Regions from separate parts of the Streptomyces sp. NPDC015125 genome, predicted to be linked through region 3. Evidence: riboswitches for the same ligand, from Rfam matches in the RefSeq annotation. Region 3 holds a riboswitch; each other region holds the start of a gene.
The links. A riboswitch is a leader RNA that binds a small molecule or an ion and turns the genes downstream of it on or off. The one in region 3 is predicted to bind thiamine pyrophosphate.
Positions count from the first base shown of each region.

Region 1: linked by a shared signal. The riboswitch ahead of ACF088_RS00365 (thiamine ABC transporter substrate binding subunit) and the one ahead of thiO (glycine oxidase ThiO) in region 3 are both predicted to bind thiamine pyrophosphate.
Region 2: linked by a shared signal. The riboswitch ahead of thiC (phosphomethylpyrimidine synthase ThiC) and the one ahead of thiO (glycine oxidase ThiO) in region 3 are both predicted to bind thiamine pyrophosphate.

Region 1 is NZ_JBIBVF010000001.1:94,279-99,280, reverse strand. Features, by position in the region: gene ACF088_RS00375 (hypothetical protein) at 109-330, opposite strand; gene rlmN (23S rRNA (adenine(2503)-C(2))-methyltransferase RlmN) at 635-1,741, shown strand; TPP riboswitch at 1,775-1,895, shown strand; gene ACF088_RS00365 (thiamine ABC transporter substrate binding subunit) at 1,999-3,075, shown strand; gene ACF088_RS00360 (ABC transporter permease) at 3,051-4,781, shown strand; gene ACF088_RS00355 (ABC transporter ATP-binding protein) at 4,782-5,002, shown strand, end outside.
Region 2 is NZ_JBIBVF010000006.1:256,138-261,139, reverse strand. Features, by position in the region: gene ACF088_RS17090 (YibE/F family protein) at 75-1,502, opposite strand; TPP riboswitch at 1,570-1,726, shown strand; gene thiC (phosphomethylpyrimidine synthase ThiC) at 1,720-3,504, shown strand; gene ACF088_RS17080 (hypothetical protein) at 3,636-4,520, opposite strand; gene ACF088_RS17075 (metallophosphoesterase) at 4,750-5,002, opposite strand, start outside.
Region 3 is NZ_JBIBVF010000030.1:1,149-6,150, reverse strand. Features, by position in the region: gene metF (methylenetetrahydrofolate reductase [NAD(P)H]) at 1-645, opposite strand, end outside; gene thiE (thiamine phosphate synthase) at 796-1,488, opposite strand; gene ACF088_RS37770 (Rv2175c family DNA-binding protein) at 1,607-1,972, opposite strand; gene ACF088_RS37765 (NAD(P)/FAD-dependent oxidoreductase) at 2,129-3,370, opposite strand; TPP riboswitch at 3,527-3,639, shown strand; gene thiO (glycine oxidase ThiO) at 3,637-4,890, shown strand; gene thiS (sulfur carrier protein ThiS) at 4,887-5,002, shown strand, end outside.

The DNA.
Region 1 (5,002 bases), on a different contig from region 3:
GTCGGGGGAGCGGCTGCTGCCGCGATGTGGCGTGGCGCAGTGTGGGTGCTCCGCCGGGCATCCCGCCGTCGTGGCCGAGCGTGCGGATGCCCCGGACGTCGCGAGGGCTCAGAGCTTGGACAATTTGGCGTACGGAGTCATGATCCGTGCCTGCTGCGAACCGAAGTCGACAAGTACCGCGATCTCATCCTCGATACAGATCACGCGGCCGAGGCCGTACTCATCGTGTGTGACCCGGTCGCCCATCGCGAACTGCTTGGGAGGACGCGTGACCGGGGGCTTGAAGGGGCTGGACGGCAGATGGCGCCGGGCTACGGCAGGTTTTGTCATTACGAGCAGTATGCGCCTGGTGAGCGAGCTGCCCCCCAACCCGCCGGCTAACGCAACCAAGCCGAGATCTCTTCGGCGGCCACTGCTCACCCGGTTTCCCCGCCACACGGAGTGATCACAGTTGAGCGCCAAGGCCGAGGTCGAGCCGATGATCCGGCCGTCCCCGGGGCGTCCCCGGGTCGTCCCCGGGCCGTCCCCGGGCCGTGCGAGGCGGGCCGTCAAGGGCAGAAGGCCACCGTGGGTGATGGACCCCTCACCGCTCCGGCCTGGGGCTCCCTGGACGATCTGCCACACTGGACGCACCATGCCTGCACCCGGAGAACTTACTTTCGTCGCGCCGCGTGGGGCCAAGAAGCCTCCGCGGCACCTTGCCGATCTCACTCCCGTCGAGCGTCGCGAAGCGGTGGCCGCGATCGGGGAGAAGCCGTTTCGCGCCAAGCAGCTGTCGCAGCACTACTTCGCCCGCTATGCGCACGACCCGGCGCAGTGGACCGACATCCCGGCCGCGGCGCGCGAGAAGCTGGCGAGCGAGCTGCTGCCGGACCTGATGAAGGTCATGCGGCACATCTCGTGTGACGACGACACCACGCGCAAGACCCTGTGGAAGCTGCACGACGGCACGCTCGTCGAGTCCGTGCTGATGCGCTACCCGGACCGGGTCACCATGTGCATCTCCTCGCAGGCCGGGTGCGGAATGAACTGTCCGTTCTGCGCGACGGGGCAGGCGGGCCTGGACCGGAATCTGTCGACCGCCGAGATCGTGCACCAGATCGTCGACGGGATGCGAGCGCTGCGCGACGGCGAGGTGCCGGGCGGGCCGGCGCGGCTGTCCAACATCGTCTTCATGGGGATGGGCGAGCCGCTCGCCAACTACAAGCGGGTGGTCGGGGCGATCCGGCGGCTGACCGACCCCGAGCCCGACGGGCTGGGGCTTTCCCAGCGGGGCATCACCGTCTCGACGGTCGGGCTGGTGCCGGCGATGCTGCGGTTCGCCGACGAAGGATTCAAGTGCCGGCTGGCGGTGTCGCTGCATGCGCCCGATGACGAGCTGCGCGACACCCTGGTGCCCGTCAACACGCGCTGGAAGGTGCGTGAGGTGCTGGACGCGGCGTGGGAGTACGCGGAGAAGTCCGGGCGCCGGATTTCGATCGAGTACGCGCTGATCCGGGACATCAACGACCAGGCGTGGCGCGGTGACCTGCTGGGACGGCTGCTGAAGGGCAAGCGCGTCCATGTGAACCTCATTCCGCTGAATCCGACGCCCGGTTCGAAGTGGACCGCCTCGCGTCCCGAGGACGAGCGGGCGTTCGTCCAGGCCATCGAGGCACACGGTGTGCCGGTGACCGTCCGCGACACCCGCGGCCAGGAGATCGACGGCGCCTGCGGGCAGCTCGCGGCCTCGGAACGTTGACCGCCCGCTGGTACTGTGTGATCGAACAAATGCACCATCCGACAGGGGAGCGCCACAGCGCTGAGAGTGCGGAAGCGTCGTAGACCTACGGCGCCCGCAGACCCTTGAACCTCGCCCGGGTCATTCCGGGTAGGAAGTTCGGTCGTCACTCATGCTGTTGCGCCCCGCCCCGAGTCCCCTCCGTACGTCTTCGGACGCCGGGAGCCGTGGACACCGGGCGGGGCCGCGTCTCTTCCTGGCCAGCCAGGAGGAAATCAGTGAGCACCACGAGCAGAATCACCGCCACGGCGGTCGCCGCCGCGGTCGGCATGTCCGCGCTGGCCGCATGCGGTGCCCCGGGCGGCGGGGGTGCGGACGCCAAGACCGTCACGCTCGTCAGCCATGACTCGTTCAACGTCTCCAAGTCCGTCCTGAGCGCCTTCGAGAAGGAGAGCGGCTACCAGGTCAGGATCCTCAAGGGCGGGGATGCCGGGAAGGCCGTCAACCAGGCGATCCTGTCCAAGGGCAATCCGCAGGGCGATGTGTTCTTCGGCATCGACAACACGCTGCTCTCGCGCGGTCTGCACGAGGGAGTCTTCAGCCCGTACCGGGCCAAGGGGCTGGCGGACGTTCCGGCCGGGCTGCAGCTCGACAAGGGCGAGCACCGCGTCACCCCGCTCGACTACGGCGACATCTGCGTCAACTACGACCGCGGGTACTTCGCCCGCCACAAGACCGCGCCGCCGAAGAGCTTCGATGATCTGCTGAAGCCCCGGTACAAGGGCATGCTCGTGACGGAGAATTCCGCCACGTCCTCCCCGGGGCTCGCCTTCCAGCTCGGCACCATCGCGAAGTACGGGCAGGACGGCTGGCAGAGCTACTGGAAGAAGCTCAAGGCCAACGGCGTCGAGGTCGTCGACGGCTGGGAACAGGCCTACAACGACCGGTTCTCGGGCTCCGCGGCCGGCCAGGGCAAGGGCGACAAGCCGCTGGTGGTCTCCTACGCCTCCAGCCCGCCGGCCGAGGTGCTGGGCAAGAAGCCCGCGCCCAAGGAGGCGCCGACCGGGGTCGCGACGGGCACCTGCTTCCGCCAGATCGAATTCGGCGGCCTGCTCAAGGGAGCGAAGAACGAGAAGGGCGGTAAGGCGCTGCTGGACTTTTTGCTGAGCAAGAAGTTCCAGGAGGACGTACCGCTGCAGATGTTCGTCAACCCGGCACGCGAGGACGCCAAGGTGCCGGAGCTGTTCACCAAGTACGGCACGACGATCGGCAAGCCCACGACGCTGCCTCCCGAGACGATCACCAAGAACCGCGAACAGTGGATCAAGCAGTGGTCCTCGCTCGTTCTGAAGTAGTCCGCAGCCGGCGCCCGCGGCCCGTGCGGGGAACGGCGGCGCGGCTCGGCCTGATGGCGGTGCCGCTCGCCTTCTTCGCGCTGTTCTTCGCCTATCCGGTCGTGGCGATCGTCGGGCGGGGGCTGAAGGACGGCGGACAGTGGCAATTCGGCCGGTTCGGGACCGTGCTGAGCGACCCGGACGTCGTGCATGTGCTGTGGTTCACCGTCTGGCAGGCGGCGGCCTCGACCGGGCTGACGCTGCTGATCGCGCTGCCCGGTGCGTATGTCTTCGCGCGTTTCGACTTCCCGGGCAAACAGCTGCTGCGGGCGGTGGTGGCGGTGCCGTTCGTGCTGCCCACCGTCGTCGTCGGCTCGGCCTTCCTGGCGCTGGCCGGGCGGGGCGGACTGCTGGACGAGCTGTGGGGCCTGCGCCTGGACACCTCGGTGTGGGCGATCCTGCTCGCGCATGTGTTCTTCAACTACGCCGTGGTCGTCCGGACCGTCGGCGGACTCTGGGCCCAGCTCGACCCGCGTCAGGAAGAGGCGGCGCGGATGCTGGGGGCCGGACGGTTCGCGGCCTGGCGGAGGGTGACCCTGCCGGCCCTGGGGCCCGCCGTCGCGGCCGCCGCGCTGATGGTCTTCCTCTTCACCTTCACCTCCTTCGGGGTGGTGCAGATTCTGGGCGGGCCCACCTTCGCGACGCTGGAGGTGGAGATCTACCGGCAGACCGCGGAGTTCCTGGATCTGCCGACGGCCGCCGTCCTCACCATGGTCCAATTCGCGGCGGTGCTGGGCGTGCTGGCGTTGCATGCCTGGACGGTGCGCCGCCGGGAAACCGCCCTGCGGCTCGTGCCGGCCTCACAGACCGCACACCGGCCGCGCGGCCGCGGGCAGTGGACGCTGCTGTGGGGGACGCTCGCCGTCATCACCGTCCTGCTCCTCGTGCCGCTCCTGGTGCTCGTGGAGCGGTCGTTCGCCGGACCGGACGGCTATGGAGCGGTGTTCTACACCTCGCTGCGGTCGGCCGCGAGCGCCGACAGCACCTTCGCCGTCGCGCCCCTCGACGCGCTGTGGAACTCCCTCGCCTACGGGGCCGCCGCCACGGCGATCGCGCTGGTGGTGGGCGGACTGGCGGCCGCCGCGCTGACCCTCCCCCGGCTCCGCAGGGGCCCGTCCGGGCGGACGCCCCTGGCCAGCCGGTTCGTCCGGGGCTTCGACGCCCTGCTGATGCTGCCCCTCGGGGTGTCCGCGGTGACCGTCGGCTTCGGATTTCTGATCAGTCTCGACACGCCTCCCCTCGACCTGCGCGCCTCGTGGTGGCTGGTGCCGCTCGCTCAGGCGCTGGTGGGGGTGCCGTTCGTGGTGCGGACGATGCTGCCGGTCCTGCGGGCGGTCGACGGCCGGCTGCGGGAGGCGGCCGCCGTGCTCGGCGCCTCGCCGTGGCGGGTGTGGCGCGAGGTCGACCTGCCGATGGTGCGGCGGGCCCTGCTGATCGCCGCGGGCTTCGCCTTCGCCGTCTCGCTCGGTGAGTTCGGCGCGACGGTCTTCATCGCGCGGCCGGACCAGCCGACGCTGCCGGTCGCCGTGGCACGCCTGCTGGGACGTGCGGGAGAGCTCAACTACGGGCAGGCGATGGCCCTGTCGACCCTCTTGATGGTGGTGTGCGCCGGTGCCCTGCTGGTATTGGAGCGCCTGCGCCCCCTCGACCACTCCGGGGAGTTCTAGATGACGACAGGGGCCGGGACCACGGCGCAGGAGCTGCTGCGGCTGGGCGGGGTGACCGTCCGCTTCGGCACGGCGGGGCGCCCCGCCCTGGACGCGGTGGACCTGGACGTCGCCGCGCACGAAATCGTGTGCGTCCTGGGGCCGAGCGGCAGCGGCAAGTCCACCCTGCTGAGGGTGGTCGCCGGGCTCCAACAAGCCGACGCGGGACAGGTGTTGCTGGA
Region 2 (5,002 bases), on a different contig from region 3:
CACCGCACTCCTCCCGTCCGCCCCCGCCCCTCTCACGGCCCGTGGGGGACGGAAGTCGTGTCCCTGAGCTTCCGTCACCGCTTACGGCGCCTGCCGCGTCCCCCGCGACGGCCCGGACGGCTCTCCGTGGCGCCTGTCGGCATGCCGGCACCCATTCCGGCCCCGGCATCCACCTCGGCCCCGAAATCTGCCCCGGACTGCCGGACGACTCCCGGCCCGCCGTCACTTCCCGGCCCGCCCCGCCCCTTCCGGTCCGCCGAGACCACCAGTGCCGCCAGCAACGTCGTCAGCGGCACTGCGGCCACCAGCCCGATGCTGCCCACGAGCGTGCGGACGACCTCCTCCGCGACCACTTCGCTCGTGGCGACCGTGCCGACGCTGCTCTGTGCGATCGAGAACAGCAAAAGCAACGGCAGTGCGGCACCCGCGTAGGCCAGCACAAGGGTGTTGACGACGGACGCGATGTGGTCCCGGCCGATCCGCATCGCGGCGCCGTAGAGCTTGCGCCAGCCGGCCAACGGGTCCGCCTCCTTGAGTTCCCAGACCGCGGCGGTCTGCGTCACCGTCACATCGTCGAGCACCCCCAGAGACCCGATGATGATCCCGGCGAGCAGCAGACCGCGGATCTCGATATCGGGGTACAGGCCGTGCACCAGCCCCGTCGTGTCGTCCGTATTGCCGGTCAGCAGCGCCCAGTTGATGAACACCGATCCGAGCAGCCCGATCAGCAGCAGCGAGGCGAGGGTGCCGAGTACGGCCACCGACGTACGGGCCGTCAGCCCATGGCACAGGTACAGCGCGATCAGCATGATCGCGCTTCCCCCGACCACTGCCACCACCAGCGGGTTGGAACCCTGAAGGATCGCCGGGAGGATGAACAGCGTCAGGACCACAAAGCTGGCCGCCAGTGCCACCAGCGCCAGTACTCCACGCAGTCGGCCGACGATTACCACCGCGAACGCGAAGAGGGCGGCCAGTACCCACATCGGGAGGGTCCGGTCGACATCGCTGACCGAATACTGCAGATCCTTCGGCGCCTTGGGGGAGTACGCCACCACCACGTCCTGGCCGGTGGTGTAGTGACGCAGGGCGTCCGGCGTCACTACCGCCTGGAAGGTGCGTCCCGCGTTCTCTCCCGTGGTGACTTTGATCGTCGCCTGCTGACAGGGCTCGCCTTTGGCCCGGCCCCCGGCCGGTGGTTGTCCTGTCGGGGACGGTGGCTGGGGCTGCTGCTCGGCATGGACATCCGCGCAGTTCACCTCCGCCACCTTGATGACTCTGGCCTGCTCCGTGGGCTGGTCGAAGCCGACGCCGGACGGCTTATGGGGAGGCGCACCTCCCGGCCAGAGCACGACCAGGCCGACCGCCACCGCGGCTGCAAAAGGGATCAACACTGCCGCGATGACCTTGCGCAGATGCCGGGAGACGGGCGCGGCAGGGCCATGGCCGTGCGCGTGTGAGTGCACGGCGGAATGGTGGTGGGACTCGTGAGGGCTCACCACCCGATCATTGCAAGAACTCCGGGGCCCCCTGTTCACTCCGCCACATCGGCCGCTACCGTGGTGCCACCTTTGCAATCGCGGGAGCTCGGAGCACCGGGCTGAGAGGGCGCTGACCTTCGTCCCAGCGGCGTTTCACGTGAAACGCCCATGGACGCAAGCCGCTGCGTCGACCGCTGAACCTGTTACCGGGTAATGCCGGCGTAGGGAGTTGGGTCTCATGACTCTGCAGGATGCACGCACGCCCGAAAACGGAAACGGTGCCGGCGGCAGCAGTGAGCCGCAGATCGGCTGGCACAAGGGCTATGTCTCCGGATCGCGCCCGGATCTTCGGGTCCCGGTCCGGCGGGTGCACCTCACCAACGGCAAGGACGTGACGCTTTACGACACGTCAGGGCCGTACACCGACCCGCACATCGATACCGACGTCCGCCGTGGTCTGGCGCCGCTGCGGGAGAACTGGATCATCACTCGCGGCGACACCGAGGAGTACACGGGCCGCCCCCTGCGGCCCGAGGACGACGGCCTCAAGCACACCTCGCCGCGCGGCGGTCTCAAGAACCTCGACGCGGTCTTCCCGGGCCGCCCCCGCCAGCCCCGCCGCGGCCGTGACGGCGCCGCGGTCACCCAGCTCGCCTACGCCCAGCGCGGCGAGATCACCGCGGAGATGGAGTATGTCGCCCTCCGCGAGAACGTCACCCCCGAGTTCGTCCGCGACGAGATCGCGGCGGGACGCGCGGTGCTGCCGTCGAACATCAACCACCCGGAGATCGAGCCGATGATCATCGGCAAGAACTTCCTGGTGAAGGTGAACGCCAACATCGGCAATTCGGCGGTCACTTCCTCCATCGAGGAGGAGGTGGAGAAGATGACCTGGGCGACTCGCTGGGGCGCCGACACGGTCATGGACCTCTCCACCGGCCGCAATATCCACACCACCCGCGAATGGGTGCTGCGCAACTCCCCCGTCCCCATCGGCACCGTCCCCCTCTACCAGGCACTGGAGAAGGTCGACGGCAAGGCCGAGGAGCTGACCTGGGAGATCTACAAGGACACCGTCATCGAGCAGGCCGAACAGGGCGTCGACTACATGACGGTGCACGCCGGGGTGCTGCTCCGTTATGTCCCCCTGACGGCCCGCCGTAAGACCGGCATCGTCTCCCGCGGTGGTTCGATCATGGCGGCCTGGTGCCTGGCGCATCACAAGGAGTCGTTCCTCTATACGCACTTCGAGGAGCTCTGCGAGATCCTCGCCTCGTACGACGTCACCTACTCGCTCGGAGACGGCCTGCGCCCCGGATCCATCGCGGACGCCAATGACGAGGCCCAGTTCGCGGAGCTGCGGACACTCGGTGAGCTGAACACCATCGCCAAGCGGCACGGCGTCCAGACGATGATCGAGGGCCCGGGACATGTCCCGATGCACAAGATCAAGGAGAACATCGACCTCCAGCAGGAGATCTGCGAGGAGGCCCCGTTCTATACGCTCGGGCCGCTGACCACCGATATCGCACCCGCCTACGACCACATCACCTCTGGTATCGGCGCGGCGATGATCGCTTGGTGGGGCACCGCCATGCTCTGCTACGTCACGCCCAAGGAGCATCTGGGCCTCCCGGACCGCGACGACGTCAAGACCGGCGTCATCACGTACAAGATCGCGGCTCATGCGGCAGACCTGGCCAAGGGGCATCCGGGCGCCCAGGGATGGGATGACGCGCTCTCCGACGCCCGCTTCGAGTTCCGCTGGGAGGACCAGTTCAACCTGGCCCTCGACCCGGACACGGCCCGCGCCTTCCATGACGCGACGCTGCCTGCCGAGCCGGCGAAGACGGCCCACTTCTGCTCGATGTGCGGCCCGAAGTTCTGCTCGATGAAGATCAGCCAGGACATCCGCCGCGAACACGGGGGTGATCTGGCGATCGACCCCGAGGCCGGAATGGCCGAGAAGTCGAAGGAGTTCGCGGCTGCGGGCAACCGCGTGTATCTGCCGCTCGCGGAGTAGCCCGCCTTCGGACGTCGCGCCTTCGGGCACCTCGGCAGGAAGGCCCCCACCGAAAGGCGGGGGCCTTCCGCTTGCCCTTCCTGCGGCGTGGGCGCCTCCCGGCGACTCTCACGGCGCCGGGCTGCCCCGCGCTAATCCGGCTGGTGGTCGGATCCCCCGTAATCCGGGCTGGTGAAGTCCGGGCTGGAGTAGCGCGGGCGGGACCCCGAGGAGCCGCTGTCGGGGCTGGTGAACTCGGGGCGGGTGTAGCCGAGGGTGGGGATCCGGCTTTCGGGCGGCGGAGTGCGGCGGGGGACGTAGCGGGCCGGGTCGTCGCCCGGAGTGGCGGTGGGGTCGGCGAGGGCCTCACGGAGAAATGGCAGCACACCGCGCTCCAGGAGGGCACCGCGCCACACCTCACGGGCGTGGTCCAGTGCCTCGCCCAGTTCGTCGGTTCTGGCGACCTGGGGCGACGAGCCGTTGCGCAGCGCCGTGACGAGCAGTCCGGCCATCGCGACAAGCGTTCCCGCGGCGGTCAGTGCCGCGAAGATCCAGCCGACGTTGATCAGTGGCTGCGCCAAGGACTTGTCGGGGCTGATGGCGCGCAGCACATAACCGATGAGGAGGAAGAGAACCGCGGCGATGCCGGCGAGGACGGGCGCGAGGACGGCGACCATGGCGGTGAGCCCGGCGCCGGTGGTTTCGGCCTCGCCCAGGGCCGTGGCGGTGGCCGGTCCTGGGCTCCCGTCGGCCTCCGGGCTCTGCTCCTCGTCGTCCGCTGCGACGTGGGACAGCGCGGGCGTCGGCGCGCGCCACTCGGCGCGGAGCTGTACATAGCGTTGGTATTCGGCCGTGGCGCATGCGGCGATGGCGGTGGTCGCACTGAGCGCCATCGTGCGCAACTGCTCGTTGTTGAGGTGGTTTCCCGCGACGGCGGTGAAGTCGTCCGGGCGGTATTCGGCGGTGCGCAGCGCCTCATCAAGGATCCGCGCAAATTCCGCGCGGTCCTCGTTCAGCAGGTGCGGAGCGCTGTTCATGTGGATCCCCCGATGCTCCGTAGGGCCGTACGGCCGGCGTTGGCCGGGCAGTGGGCGGAAACGGAGGAGAGCCTGCTACGGATAGTCCGATGGTAGAGCGACTGCGGCGCGGGGTGACAGAGAGTTTACGGAATTTGAGTAATGCCACGACCGGTTTCCGCCCGTGCCGTCCCCGACGGTGGGCCGCCTGTCCGCCGTCCGCCCTTCGGCGCGCCTGCCTCGATAACGTTCAGCCGGCCAGCGGAAGTTGAACGACCAATAGCTTTCCGGCCATGGTGATACCGCCGTCCATGGCGATGGCCAGACCGTCTGCGTAGACATGCGGACCGTCGACCGCCACGCTCTCGCTCTCGCTTTCCTCGGTGCCGACCTCGCCCAGCAGATAGGGGATCGGGCTGTGGCCGTGTACGACGCGATCGCCACCGTAGGCGTCGAGGAGTTCGCGTACGGCGTCCGAGCCGGCCTCGTCGCGGAAGGCGAAG
Region 3 (5,002 bases):
CGGCGTCGAGCAACCCGCCGCCGAAACGCGGTCCCGCAGCCGGAAGTAGTCCTCGGGGTAGAAGAACATCTGGGTGATGGCGAAGTCCGCACCGGCCCGGCACTTGGCGACGAAGTGCGCCACGTCCGAGTCCCAGTCCGTCGAGCGCGGATGCATCTCGGGGAAGGCCGCGACGCCGACACAGAAGTCACCGGACTCCTTGATCAGCCGGACCAGGTCGGCGGCGTAACCGATGCCGTCGGGGTGCTTGACCCACTCGCCCATCGGGTCGCCGGGCGGGTCGCCGCGCAGCGCGAGCATATTGCGGATCCCGGCGTCGGCGTACTGGCCGATGATGTTGCGCAGGTCGGCCGTGGAGTGGTTGACCGCGGTCAGATGGGCGACCGGGGTCAGGGTGGTGTCGGTGGCGATGCGCTCGGTGGCGCGCACCGTGCCGTCACGAGAGGTGCCGCCGGCGCCGTACGTCACGGAGACGAACGTCGGCGCGACGGCCTCGATGCGGCGGATGGCGTTCCACAGGGTCCTCTCGCCCTTCTCCGTCTTGGGGGCGGCGAACTCGAACGAATACGACTGCTTACCGGAAGCAAGCAGGTCGCGCACCGTGCGTGCGCGATCAGTCCTGGTGGAAGCTGTGCCTAGGGCCATACCGGCAGGTTAACCACCGGCCCGGCACACACCAACCGCGTCGGGCGTAATGCCTGGTTGGCCGGGCTGATGTCCACTGGGTGGACATTTTCCGGTCGCCCGGGCGTCAGGGAACCGCCCGACTCCCGGCACCGTGCGACGTGACAAGGGTCACCCGGTCCCGTGGGCCGGGCGGGACGGTGCGGAGGCGTCCGGGGCGTCCCAGGTCCGGATGCGCCGGGCCAGTGCGGCGGCCGCCGCTCCCGGATCGTCCGCCTCCGTGAGGGCGCGGACCACCACGATCCGGCGGGCGCCCGCCTGCAGCACCTCGTCCAGATTCCCGGCGTCGATCCCGCCGATCGCGAACCAGGGGCGCTCGGGGGCGCGGGCCGCGGCGTAGCGGACCAGGTCGAGGCCGGGGGCGTGACGGCCCGGCTTGGTGGGTGTCGGCCAGCACGGGCCCGTGCAGAAGTAGTCCACACCGGGTTCGGTGAGCGCGGCGTCCACCTCGGCCTCGGCATGGGTGGAGCGGCCTATGAGGACGTCCGGGCCCAGCAGGGCGCGGGCGGCCGGGACCGGCAGATCGCCCTGTCCGAGATGCAAGACCTCGCTGCCCGCCGCATGGGCGACATCCGCGCGGTCGTTGACCGCGAGCAGCTTCCCGTGCCGTCGGCAGGCGTCCGCGAAGACCTCCAGATGGCGGAGCTCCTCGCCGGCTTCCATGCCCTTGTCCCGCAGCTGGACGATGTCCACACCCGAGGCGAGCACCGCGTCCAGGAACTGCGGGAGATCGCCCTGGCGCCGGCGGGCGTCCGTGCAGAGATAGAGCCGGGCGTCGGCCAGAGCCGGGCGTGCGGTGGTCATCGGGCGGCTTCCCCCCAGGTCGGGGGCGTACGGCCGGGCCTTCCGGTCCGTACGCCCCGCGGATGCGGTTACGGATGCTGGTGCGGCCGCCGGCACAGGGCGGGCCGCGCCTTCGGCGTCAGACGGCGAGCGCCTGGGCCCGGCGCTTCACCTCCGTGCCGCGATTCTCGCGCAGCGCCTGGGCGGGCGTGCCGGGCAGGGTCTCATCCGGGGTGAACAGCCACTCCAGCATCTCCTCGTCGGTGAAGCCGTCGTCCTTGAGGAGGGTGAGGGTGCCGACGAGGCCCTTGACCACCTTGTCGTCCTGGATGAAATCGGCGGGCACGTGCAGCGCCCGGTTTTCGCCGCGGCGCACCGCGATCAGCTGGCCCTCCTTGACCAGCTGCCGGACCCGCGTCACCTCGACGCCGAGCTGTTCGGCGATGTCGGGGAGGGTGAGCCAGGCGGGGACGAGTCCATCGATGTTTGCGTCAATCTCGGTCACGGGACAAGCCTGCCACCTCCCACTGACAGCCGGTAGCCGGGCATCGCCATCAGGGGCCTGCTGCACACCGGAGGGTGACAGCCGGCACCCGGGGGCATCCGCCGGTCACGGCTCTCCCCCCCCACCCGCCGCCCGGCACCGGCAGCCGGCGCCCGGCTACAGCGCCGCGGCCTTCAGCGGCACCGACGCATTCGCGGCCCGCTCCCGGTCCAGGGCCACACCCCGCTCGATCAGCTTCCGCCCCTGGGCGAGGTCCCGGGGCCGCCCCACGGCCAGCAGCGCGACGAGCCGTCCTTCCCGCAGCCAGATCACCGACCAGGCGGCCCCGGCCGGGTCGCCGCGCCAGACCAGCTCATCGGCGTCCCCGTGGTGGCCCACGTACTGCACGAACCGGCCGAACTGCTCCGACCAGAAGTACGGGACGGGGTCGTAGGCCACCCCTTCCGCCTCGCCGCGGGCGATGTTCTCGGCGACCGTGCGCGGGCCCTGGAGCGCGTTGTCCCAGTGGTGGATCAGCAGCCGGGTGCCGTAGCGGGCCGACGGGAAGGAGGCACAGTCGCCGACCGCGTAGACATCGGCCACGGAGGTGCGCAGTTGCTCGTCGGCCAGTACGGAGCCGTCCCGCGGCGAGACCTCGACGCCCGAGCCGGCCAGCCAGCCGGTCGCGGGGCGGGCACCGATCCCGATGACCACCGCGTCGGCGGGCAGCACCGTGCCGTCCTCGAGGGTGACCGCGCCCGCCGTGACGGAGGCGACCCGGGCGCCGGTGCGCAGCTCAGCGCCCGCATCCGCGTACCAGCCGGTCATATGGGCGGCGACCTCGGCGGGCAGCGCACCGGCCAGCGGGCGGTCGGCGGCTTCGACGACGGTGACCGCGCACCCCGCCTCGCGTGCCGCGGTCGCGAACTCGGCACCGATCCAGCCCGCCCCGACGACCACGATCTCGTGCTGGGCGGCGAGCACCGGCCGCAGCCGCTCGGCGTCGTCCAGGGTGCGCAGCAGATGGACGCCGGGCAGCCCCTCGCTGCCGGGCAGCACGATCGGGTCGGCACCGGTCGCCAGGACCGCATAGTCGTAGGGGACCGGGCCGTCGGCCGTCTCGATCACATGGGCGTCCGGCACCAGGGCGGTGACCGGGCGGCTGAGGTGGAGTGCCACGCCGAGCGCTTCGAAGTCGACGTCGAAGGCGGAGCCCTCGGCCTTGCCCAGCAGCACCGCCTTGGACAGCGGCGGACGGTCGTAGGGCTGGTGGGGCTCGTCACCGAGGAGCGTGATCGCGCCGGGCCAGCCCTGTTCGCGCAGGGCGACCGCGGTCTGCACACCTGCGATTCCGGCGCCGGCGATCACGACGTGCGGCGTGCGGTCAGGGGCCTGGGAGGACTTGCTCTGCTCGCTCACCCGATCACTCTAGGACGGGGTGTGAGGCGGCTCGCAGCAGCGCGCAAGGAGATCTCTGACACAGCGTCACCGTCCGGGCGGCCCGGGACGCGGGCCCCCGGGAGACCGGGGGCGCTGCCTTACGGTGCGTCGCGGCCCCGTATTAGGGTGATGGATACACGCACTCGCGGGAGCCCGGACGCACCGGGCTGAGAGGGAGGCTGACCGGCCTCCGACCGTACGAACCTGATCCGGGTCATGCCGGCGAAGGGAGGGGCTGGACGCCCATGCACGCAGCGGCCACACGATCACAACCCACCCCGCCAAGCCCTGATGTACTGGTCATCGGCGGCGGCATCATCGGCCTGGTCACCGCCTGGCGGGCGGCCGTCCGCGGGCTGAGCGCCGCGGTGGCCGACCCCGCGCCCGGTGGCGGGGCGGCCCGGGTCGCGGCCGGGATGCTGGCAGCGGTCACCGAGCTCCACTACGGCGAGCAGACCCTGCTGGGCCTCAATCTCGCCTCCGCCCGGCGCTACCCCCGGTTCGTCGAAGAGCTGGAGGAGGCCGCGGGCCGGCCCGTCGGCTATCGGCGGTGCGGCACCCTGGCCGTCGCGCTGGACGCCGACGACCGTGCCCATCTGCGCGAACTGCACACCCTGCAGATCCGCTCGGGACTGGAGTCACAGTGGCTGACGGGGCGCGAGTGCCGGCGGCTGGAGCCGATGCTCGCCCCCGGGGTGCGCGGCGGTCTGCGGGTGGACGGCGACCATCAGGTCGATCCGCGCCGGCTGGCGAGCGCGCTGCTGACCGCCTGTGAACGCTCCGGGGTGGCCTTCCACCGGAGCCCGGCCGCGCGGCTGACGGTCGACGGCGGCCGTGCCACCGGCGCGGAACTCGCCGACGGGACACGGGTGCCGGCCGGTCAGGTCGTCCTGGCCGCGGGCAGCCACAGCGGCCGGCTCGCCGGCGTGCCCGACGAGGTGCTGCCCCGGGTGCGCCCGGTCAAGGGCCAGGTGCTGCGGCTGCGGCTCCCGGACATGCCCGCGGGCAGCCCCGCCTTCCTCTCCCGCACCGTACGGGCGGTCGTCCGCGGCGGCCCCCTCTATCTGGTCCCGCGCGAGAACGGCGAACTGGTCGTCGGCGCCACCAGCGAGGAGCTGGGCTGGGACACCACCGTGACCGCGGGCGGGGTCTACGAGCTGCTGCGGGACGCGCACGAGCTGGTCCCCGGCATCACCGAGCTGCCGCTCGTCGAGACCTGCGCCGGACTGCGCCCCGGCTCCCCCGACAACGCCCCGATGCTCGGGCCGACCGCACTGCCCGGCCTGCACCTCGCCACCGGCCACTTCCGCAACGGAGTGCTGCTCACCCCGGTCACCGGTGACGCGATGGCCGAAGTACTGGCCACCGGGCTCCTTCCCGAGGAGGCCCGACCGTTCTCCCCCGCGCGCTTCTCCCCCACCCCTGAACGGCGCGGGGGGACCCCCATCACCGCCCCGGGACCCGAGCACACCCGTGCCCCACAGGAGCAACCCGTATGAACGCCGCCCCACCCACCGTCTCGGTGTCCGTCAACGGCGAGACCCGCGAGATCCCCGGCGGGCTGACCCTCGACCGGCTCGTCGCCACACTGTCCCAGGCGCCCGCCGGGGT